Regions from separate parts of the Geobacillus sp. YF-1 genome, predicted to be linked through region 2. Evidence: riboswitches for the same ligand, from Rfam matches in the RefSeq annotation. Region 2 holds a riboswitch; the other holds the start of a gene.
What was found. A riboswitch is a leader RNA that binds a small molecule or an ion and turns the genes downstream of it on or off. The one in region 2 is predicted to bind cobalamin.
Positions count from the first base shown of each region.

Region 1 (4,946 bases), 860 kb from region 2:
CCCCAAGCAAAGCGGCGCACGAGTGAATGGCGGAAATGCCCGGAATGACTTCCACTTCAATCGGATCGTCTTTCGTCCAGCCTTTTTCAATCAACACTTCGTAGACAAGTCCGGCCATGCCGTACAGCCCGGCGTCGCCGCTGGAAATGACAGCGACCGTCTTGCCGCGCTCCGCCCATTTCACCGCCGCTTGGGCGCGGCTTACTTCTTCGGTCATGCCGGTGCTGATGATTTCCTTTCCGGCGATCAAATCGCGCACAAGCTCAATGTATGTTTTGTAGCCAATGATGACGTCGCTTTCTTCAATGGCTTCGCGGGCCCGCTTCGTCATATGGTCAACACTGCCGGGTCCGAAGCCGATGATCAACAACTTACCTCCCATGCGTTTCCCCTCCTTGTTCTTCTGGCCATGGCCGCGGCATCGAAACTCCCTTCGGCCCCCACTCCTTCCAGAACCGAACAAACAGCGGCACGTCCAAACGGACCGCGAGCAGCTGGCGGCGATCGGCAAAAACGTCTTCCGGCGGTCCTTGCTTGACAATCCGGCCTTCGTGCATGACAGCGACCCAATCGGCCCATTGCCAGACGAAATCCATGTCATGTGTGGCGATAAGGACGGTCGTTCCCTTTTGATGAATGACATTGATTTGCCGCAAAAACTGTTTCGTTTGATGCTGGTCCAAATACGCCGTCGGTTCATCCAACACAAGCAAGTCCGGCTTTGTCGCCATCGCCGAACAAAGCGTCAGCCACTTTTTCTGTCCAAGGCTGAGCTGGTGGGTCGGGCGATCGAGCCAATCACCGAGTCCGTATTCATCAACAAGCGCCGACAAAGCGGTTCTCATCTGTTCTTCATTGACCCCAGCGTGAGCGAGGCTAATCGCCAATTCATCGCGCACGAGCGGCGCAATCAGCTGATGTTCCGGATTTTGAAAAACGAGGCTGACTTCACGCCGCCAGCGCCGCCAATCGGCCCCGCGCTCATACATGTTGCTCCCTTTCCAATACAGCGCGCCCGACCGGGCCCGCAGCAATCCGTTCAGATGAAGAAACAGCGTCGTTTTGCCGCAGCCGTTTGCGCCGATGAGCGCGCATTTTTTTCCTGCTGGAATTTCCCAATCAACCCCGTTGAGCACATCGCGCGAGGAATCGTAAGCATAGCGCACTTGTTCCATCCGTAGCAGCACCTTTTTCACCCTTTCCACCAAACCATGCCGAGCAGCAGCCCGATTAACGCGGCGCCGGCCGCCATATCAATGGTATGTGGTTTTGTGTCCAACGGCTGATGTCGATAGACAAACGAGTCGATTCCTCCGCGAGCGGTAAGCGCACACCCGAGCGCTTCGTACGATTGCCCGGCCTTCAGCCACAATTGGTACATGAGCATCCCCCCATGCCGCCAATGTGTTCCCCCGTTGCGGGCGCGCAACGCCAGCCACAGCTCAGCCGCCGCCTGCTCAAGCAAAAAGATGAAGCGGTACATCAAAAAACAAAGCTCAATGACCGCCGCCGGAAGACGGCAACGCCGCAGGACGGCAAACCATTCCGGCGCCGGCGTAGTGATCAAAAGGAAAAACAAACAAGACCACGCCGCCAACGAGCGCACGGCCAATTCAGCGGCCGGCCGCAGCTGGCTATAGGAAATAGACAAATGAAAGGGAAGGGAAATAGAAATGATCATGGTCAATAAGCTGACTCCTAAAAAAACTGAAGCGGCGGCCATTGCTTTTCCATACAGCGAAAGCGGTACACCGGCGCGACCGATGATCCAATACGTCATCCCCGCCATAATGAGCAGCTGTTCGCGCCAGCTGCTTATCATCCCAAGCACCAACAAAATCAGCGCCATCGCCAGCTTCCATTCCGCTCGCCACGTTCGCAGCCGATTGTCGTAGGCGAACCGATCAAACTCGCGAATCATGCCCGTTCTTCCGTTCCGACCGCCCTTTATACAGGCCGATCACGTAGCCGATGACACCGGCGCCAAGGGCGGCTTGCAGCGAAAACAGCAGCGTTTCCACTTCGCCGCCCGGCGGGGTGAAAATCGATTCAAACCACGGCCGGTAATGCGGAGCGAGCGTTTGAATCGCCCGTTCCGCCTGGTCATCGGTGCCGCCAAATTCCGAGCCGCGCGCCCACCAAAGCGGAAGAAGGATCAACACCAAGGCGAAAGCGAACAGCCACCGGTTTTTCTTCATCGAATCACGCCCCCTTTTCCCGTTCAAATAGCGGAGAAGCTTGGTATGAAGCGAGCCAGTTCCAGACCATCACCGTCAAAATGCCTTCCGTCACCGCCAGCGGCACTTGAGTGATGGCAAAAATGCCGGCAAATTTTAAAAACGAAGCGAGCACGCCGCCATCCGGCGCTGGAAACGCGACTGCCAATTGAACGGATGTAGTGACATAGGTCGCCAAATCTGACAAACAGGCAGCTAAAAACAGCGCCACCCGATGTGAAACAAGACCGCGCCGGTGCAGCTGATACACACTAAACGCAACCAGCGGCCCAACGACCGCCATCGACAAAGCGTTCGCCCCCAATGTCGTCAATCCGCCATGAGCAAGCAGCAACGCTTGGAACAGAAGAACTAGCGTGCCGATGACAACCATCACCCACGGCCCAAACAACGCGGCCCCGAAGCCGATGCCGGTCGGGTGGGAACTGCTGCCGGTGACGGACGGAATTTTCAGCGCTGACAGCACGAACGTAAACGCCCCAGCCAAGGCCATGAGCAGCTTTTGTTCCGGATGCTCTTTCAGCGTGCGGACGAGACGACGTAAACCCAACAAGAAAAACGGAAGAAACAATCCCCACCAAAACAGCGCCCATTTCGCTGGCAAAAATCCTTCCATAATGTGCATGGCGTACGCGTCTTGTTCATTCGTCAAGAAGAAGTAACTTGTCAATAGCGCCGCGATGACAAGCCAACGACTTGTTCGCATCATTATCGATTCGCCTCCTTCGGTTCATTGGCCGTTTTCCGCTTCCCAACCGGCGCCTCGCTTTCCCCTGCTGGCGCCCATTTGCATCCTGCCTCCTCATCAAACTCATACGTCGCCCATTCGCGAATCGGCGCCCCTTCACAAAGATGAATGCGCACCACCTCCCGCGCTTTTTCCGGCGTCATTTCTCGGTACCAGACGCCCTCCGGATAGACGATCATCACGCATGCATCCTGGCAGCGGCCGTTGCAGCGCGTTCGCGTCGTATGAACAAGATCGTCCAAACCAAGGCGGGCGATCTCTTCGCGCACCGCCAGCGTCACTTCCTCCCCGCCATGACGGAGGCACGTCCCGCCGTTGCAAATGAACAAATGATGCCTCATTCCCCGCAAATCCCACGTCGCCATCGAATCCCCCCTTTTGGCTAGAATGATAGAATTCAGATGCAGACAGACGAGCAGGTTTCAGGCAAAAGAAAAAGCACCTCTACAGCAGAGGTGCAGAAAAATGTATACAAAAAAGTCTTAAACGAACCAAACAGGCCTTATGCAGCCCTCATTCTCCCGCACGTCTGCCTATAGTCCCGTAGGCATCCGTCCGACCCAAACAAGGCAGGTCTCCTGACTTAGGATCATCGCTTGCGGCGCCTTCCCGAAGTTCTCTTCAGTGACTTGTTGCCGCAAGCTCCCCATCACAGTGGCGGGCACCGTGCCGGATTTTCACCGGACTTCCCTTTTCACCCGAGCCGGTTTGACGAGCTCAGGCACCTTGTGGGTTCTTCACCATATCTACACTGTCATGGAACAAGCATCCGTCTCCATCGTAGTACAAGCGGGACGCTGCCGTCAACCGTTTTTTGCCGACAAATCGTCGCGGGCCACGACGATGCCATCCGCATCGGCGTACACGTACGCTCCCGGTTCCCAACGGACACCGCCAAACTCGAGCACAACATCGCGGGCACCTTTTCCCTCTTTTTTGCTTTTCACCGGGCACGTGCCAATGGCCATGACGCCGATCGGCATCGCACCGATTTCTGCGGAATCGCGGATGCAGCCGTGGATGATGACGCCAGCGAGCCCCCTCTCGCAGGCGAGTTGCGCCAATCGGTCGCCGAATAACGCAACGCGGCGCGACCCTTTTCCGTCGACAACCAACACCGTCCCCGCTGGAACGGTCTCGAGCGCTTCGCGGACAAGCACGTTGTCCTCCCACACGTCAACCGTCGCAATCGGTCCGGAAAACATCTGTTTTCCGCCATATGATTGGAACGGCACCTCGCATACTTGCAGCTCGTCTAAAAATTGATCGCATAAATCGGCTGTTTTCATTGTCGCTCTCCCCTTTCCCTTTTTTGCATTCGCCGCCATTCGCCAAAGTCCTGCCGACTACGCTTTTTTGCGGCGCTGTTTATATTTGAAAAAAGCGGATGTGGAGTTTTGCTAAACTAGACGTTGAACGTATTGGCTCGTCCTCGCTGTCCGGCGAACGAAAAAATGGCCCCGCACGATCTGGCGCGCCTATGCGCCATGGGCGTAGACGGGATCTTTACCGACTATCCCGACCGCCCGGCTCGCATCGCCGCTTGCCGCCGGCCGCCCGACTATTGACTAGCCTTCAGAGAGAAGGCCGGAATTTTAGTTTACATAATATTATTATTGTTTAAAAACAAAATCGTTTCCATCTGATCCGATTCGGTGTATCCTTTATGAAAAAGGAGGCCGCCGCGCCAAGCGAGCCGAAGCGGCTGATGGAACGGATTCAAGAGCCGCAAACGGGGGAACCGGCAAAAAAGGACAGGACGCCATTGGTCCGCCCTTGCGCCAAGCGCCCCGCCCCCTATTTCCTCTGTTGCCTTCATTACCGCTTCGGAAACTGAAACGACAATTTCTTCTCGTTTTCATCCCACACAAGGACAGCGTCAAACGTTTTTCCGCCTTTTTTGAATCCTTTAATGACATTGGTTTTTCCTTTTGCCAGCAGCTTTTTCACATTGGCCGCCG
Region 1 covers NZ_CP199850.1:1,760,440-1,765,385, forward strand. The annotation lists gene cobJ (precorrin-3B C(17)-methyltransferase) at 1-382, opposite strand, end outside; gene ACTVIM_RS08865 (energy-coupling factor ABC transporter ATP-binding protein) at 372-1,187, opposite strand; gene ACTVIM_RS08870 (energy-coupling factor transporter transmembrane component T family protein) at 1,193-1,921, opposite strand; gene ACTVIM_RS08875 (energy-coupling factor ABC transporter substrate-binding protein) at 1,905-2,198, opposite strand; gene ACTVIM_RS08880 (energy-coupling factor ABC transporter permease) at 2,203-2,943, opposite strand; gene ACTVIM_RS08885 ((2Fe-2S) ferredoxin domain-containing protein) at 2,946-3,350, opposite strand; cobalamin riboswitch at 3,537-3,729, opposite strand; gene rraA (ribonuclease E activity regulator RraA) at 3,789-4,274, opposite strand; partial or broken gene ACTVIM_RS08895 (glycerophosphodiester phosphodiesterase) at 4,446-4,553, shown strand; gene ACTVIM_RS08900 (DNA topoisomerase III) at 4,804-4,946, opposite strand, start outside.
Region 1: another riboswitch for cobalamin. It lies ahead of ACTVIM_RS08885 ((2Fe-2S) ferredoxin domain-containing protein); the one in region 2 lies ahead of ACTVIM_RS04565 (ribonucleoside-diphosphate reductase subunit alpha).

Region 2 (4,946 bases):
CGAACGCACGTAATACGTCGTTTTCAACCCCGACTTCCACGCTGTCAAATGCAAATCGAGCAGCTCCTTTGCCTTGATCGTATTCATGACGTAGAAGTTAAACGAGATGGCTTGGTCGACATGGCGCTGGCGCGCGGCGTTTTGCTTGATGCTCCAACGTTGGTCGATATGGTACGCCGATTTGTAATACCATGTCGTCTGTTCGTTTAGATCCGGCACGGTCACAGGAATTTTATAATCTTTCTTTTCCTCGGCATACACTTTTAAGAAAATCGGATCGATGCTCGCCGTGCTGCCGGCGATGATCGACGTCGAGGCGTTGGGCGCAATGGCCATGATATAGCCGTTGCGCACCCCGTAGCGGGCCACATTGCTCTTGAGTCGGTCCCAATCGAGCTCGCCGTGGCTTTGGTAGCCGCGCCGTTCGAAATAAGCGCCCGTCTGCCAATCCGATCCGGCAAACGCCGGGTAGCTCCCTTTTTCTTTGGCGAGCTCCATGCTCGCTTGAATCGCCAAATACGCGATCGTTTCATACAGTTCATCGGCGTAGCGGACCGCTTCCTCTGACTCCCAGCGAATGCCTTTTAACGCCAGCAAATGATGCCAGCCAAAAGTGCCAAGCCCGACAGCGCGGTATTTTTCGTTCGTCAAACCGGCCTGCAGCACCGGAATGTGATTTAAATCAATGACATTATCAAGCATCCGCATTTGAATCGGGATGAGCCGCCCCAACACCCCATCGGTCACCGCACGCGCCAAGTTGATCGACGATAAATTGCAGACGACAAAATCGCCCGGGATTTTTTCGATCACAATCACTCCGTCTTTCACATATTGCCGCTTCATCACCGTCGGGCTTTGGTTTTGCGCGATTTCCGTGCAAAGGTTGCTGCAGTAAATCATCCCGAGATGGCGATTCGGATTTTGTCGGTTCACTTCATCGCGGTAAAACATAAACGGCGTCCCCGACTCGAGCTGGCTGCGCATAATGCTTTTCATCACTTCGATCGCCGGCACTTTTTCTTTCGACAGCCTCGGTTCGTTGACGCATTGCCAATATTTCTCCCGAAAGCTGCCCTTCCCTTTTTCCTCATCATAAAAGTCTTCCAAACTAAATCCCATCACCGTCCGCACTTCATGCGGATCAAACAAATACCAGTCGCCGCGCTGTTCGACCATTTCCATGAACAAATCAGGGATGCAAACGCCGGTGAACAAGTCATGCGTCCGCAGCCGTTCGTCGCCGTTGTTGAGCCGCGCATCGAGAAACGCAAAAATATCTTTATGCCACACATCCAAATAGACGGAAATAGCTCCCTTTCGCTGCCCAAGCTGATCGACGCTCACCGCTGTGTTGTTCAGCTGCTTCATCCACGGGATGACGCCGGAGGAGACCCCTTTGAATCCTTTAATGTCGCTGCCGCGCGACCGGATTTTCCCTAAATAGACCCCAATGCCGCCGCCCGATTTCGATAAATTGGCGATGTCGGTGTTGCTGTCGTAAATCCCTTGCAAACTGTCATCGACCGTGTCGACAAAGCAGCTCGACAGCTGGCCGTATGACTTCCCGGCGTTGGCAAGCGTCGGCGTCGCCACGGTCATGTATAGGTTGCTTAACGCCCAATACGCTTCCTTCACCAACTCAAGCCGCCGCTGCTGTGGTTCATTGGCCATAAGCGTCATGGCGATAATCAAAAATCGCTCCTGCGGCAACTCATACAACCGCCGCTCATAATCGCGGGCCAAATACCGATCCGCAAGCGTGCGCAACCCTATGTACGTAAACAACTTGTCCTTCTCCGGATCAAGAAACGCACCGATGGACTCAATTTCTTCTTTCGTATAACGTTCAAGCAGCAGCGGATGATATACTCCTTGTTCCGTCAGCGCAACAAGGAGCGAGTAGAAATCGCCATACCGCTTGCGCTCCTCGTACCCGCGCTGCCGTGCTGCCTCGCGGTACAGTTGTTGCAAATACAGGCGGGCGCACACAAACGTCCATTCCGGCTCCTCCTCACTAATATACGACAGCCCTTCCAAAATGGCGGTTTGATATAGCTGCCGGAAGGTGACCATCTCTTTTCGGCTGAGAAGCTGCCATACACGTTCTTCATATTCCTCGAGCGACAGACGGACAAAGTCGGCCGCCGCCTGCTCCACCAACCTAGCAAACTCCTCGCGCGAAAATGATTTCTCTTTTCCTTGATCATCGACAACAATTGATTTCGTCGACACTGTCATTCGTTTCCCCTCTCCTCCATAAAAAAATCCGCTCGGGCAGGCGAGCGGATGAAACGACAGACGGAAAAAGGCAGACGAACTCCCTTTTTCTTTTCCCCTATCGTTTCATCTTCTCACACCCCGAAGAACATGAAACGTTCCAAGCAAGGCAGGTCTCCTGACTCGTGCATCGTCCTACTTTGGGTCCTTCCCAGCGGCGCTAAATGGCTCTTGCCGCCAGTGGCCATCCCATTTCGTCCGCACATACAGTTGCGGGGGCAGTTCCGGATTCACACCGGATTCCCTATTAAGTCCTGATGGACACCATTGCTTGGCACAACGATATATAGTTGTTTGAAAAAGCAAATAAATCAATATATAGTGGATGATCATCCTGATGGAACAAGCATATACTAAAACAACAAGAATTGCAAGGGACAAGCGAGATTTTCTCAATCAATCCTTAGAAGGCCGTTGAAAAACATTGGTTTCCTTTGGTCAATGAATAAAAGTGTGCAGTGTTGCAAGACTTTTCTATTGGAGAAACGATTCCGAGAAGCAGTTGCGCGAGTCAATCACCGCCCCTTATAGTTTTCGGGCCAAAACAGACAGACGCCCCGGCCGAATTCCGGGACGCCTCGTCCTGTTCCCCCTTACGCCTCAAAAGCAGGCGCCAGCGGCTTTTCCTTTTGTCCAGATGAAACAAAATCATAGGCTCGCTCTACATACACTTGATGCCAAATCATAAACGCCAACACCGTCCACAGCTTGCGGCTATGGTCCGCTTTCTGCTGCGCATGCTCATCGAGCAAGCGATACAGCACGTCTTTATGGAACAAGTGGTCCGTTTCGCTGTCGTGAATAAGCTGTTTCGCCCAATCATACATTTCGTTTCTCAACCAATGACGAATCGGCACAGGAAATCCTAATTTTTTTCGGTTTAATACATGATCCGGCACGATGCCTTCGGCCGCTTTGCGCAAAATATATTTCGTCGTGCCGTTGGCGGTTTTCATCTCCGGAGCGATCGTAGCAGCTGCTGCAAACACCGCTTTGTCCAAAAACGGCACCCGCAACTCAAGCGAATGCGCCATCGTCATTTTATCGGCCTTAACTAAAATATCGCCTCTCAGCCATGTATGGAGATCAATGTACTGCATCCGGTTGACCGGCGGATAATGAACGGTTTCTTGATAGAGCGGCGCGGTCACCGTTGTATACTCACGGCCTTTTTCATACGTTTTGAGCAAGGCCGCCTTTTCCGCTTCACTGTATATTTTGGCGTTCCCGATATACCGTTTTTCAAGCGGGGTCGTGCCGCGCTCTAAAAAGCTCTTCCCTTTCACCCCGTCGGGAAGCCACTTGGCGATGAAGCGCAGCACGCTCTTCACCGCTCCCGGCATCCGCTCCAACCACCGCAACGACTCTGGTTCACGATAAATGTTATAGCCGCCAAACAGCTCGTCCGCCCCCTCGCCGGAAAGCACCACAGTAACATGCTTTCTCGCTTCACGGGCGACAAAATACAGCGGCACCGCAGCCGGATCCGCCAACGGATCATCCATATGCCACATAATTTTCGGCAGCTCGTCCATATACTCCTGCGGCGAAATGACATAGCTGATATTGTCTACGCCCAGCTTCTCAGCCGTCTCCTTGGCCACATCGATTTCGCTGAACCCTTGCCGCTCAAACCCGACCGAAAACGTCTTTAAATCCGGATGAAACTGTTTGGCGATCGCCACGATAAACGAGGAATCAATGCCGCCCGACAAAAACGCCCCGACCGGCACATCGCTGCGCATATGGACACGGACCGAATCAACCAACGCCGTGCGGATGTTCTCAACCAATTCCTCCTCCGACTGGCGAACAGGGCGGAAAAACGGCTTCCAATAGCGATGAATCGTGAGCGGTTCACCGACTCGTTTCTTGATATAATGCCCCGGCTCCAACTTCGAAATACCGGCCGACATCGTCGATGGTTCGGGGACGTATTGGAAGGTTAAATAATGCTGGAGCGATTCATGATCTACCGTTTCCTCCCCAAGCGCAAGCAAAAGGCTTTTCTTCTCCGAAGCGAAAAACGTGCGGCCGCCTTGTTCCGCATAGAAAAACGGTTTAATGCCGAACGGATCACGGGCTGCAAACACCGTTTTTTCCTGCTTATCCCAAATGACAAACGCAAACATCCCGCGCAGCTTTTCGACCGCTTTTTCTTGTTCCATGCTATAAAGCGCAACGATGACTTCCGTATCGGAGTTTGTCGCAAACGACAATCCTTTCGCCGTCAGCTCTTCCCGCAATTCGACGTAATTGTAAATCTCCCCGTTAAAAATGATCCAGTACCGATCGTTTTCATACGAGAGCGGCTGGTGCCCCGCTTCCAAATCGATGATGCTGAGCCGCCGAAATCCAAACCCGACGTGCTCATCCATATAATACCCCTCATCATCCGGCCCGCGATGGGTAATCAGGCGGTTCATCCGCCTTAATTCCTCGCTCCATCCCGGATCTTGACATTCTGGACGATCGACAATCCATCCAATAAATCCACACATAACGATGACTGTCCCTCCAATGAATTGACATCAAGGCAACCCGTTTTTATTCTTTGCCTTACGCCTTCGGTTGCAATAAAATAATAGGCAAAGAAGAAAACAAAACCAGTTCCATTCTATCTTACAAAAAGCAAAGTTTCAAAACCAATCTTTCGCCATTTTTGA
Region 2 covers NZ_CP199850.1:898,686-903,631, reverse strand. The annotation lists gene ACTVIM_RS04565 (ribonucleoside-diphosphate reductase subunit alpha) at 1-2,241, opposite strand, end outside; cobalamin riboswitch at 2,372-2,565, opposite strand; gene asnB (asparagine synthase (glutamine-hydrolyzing)) at 2,874-4,781, opposite strand.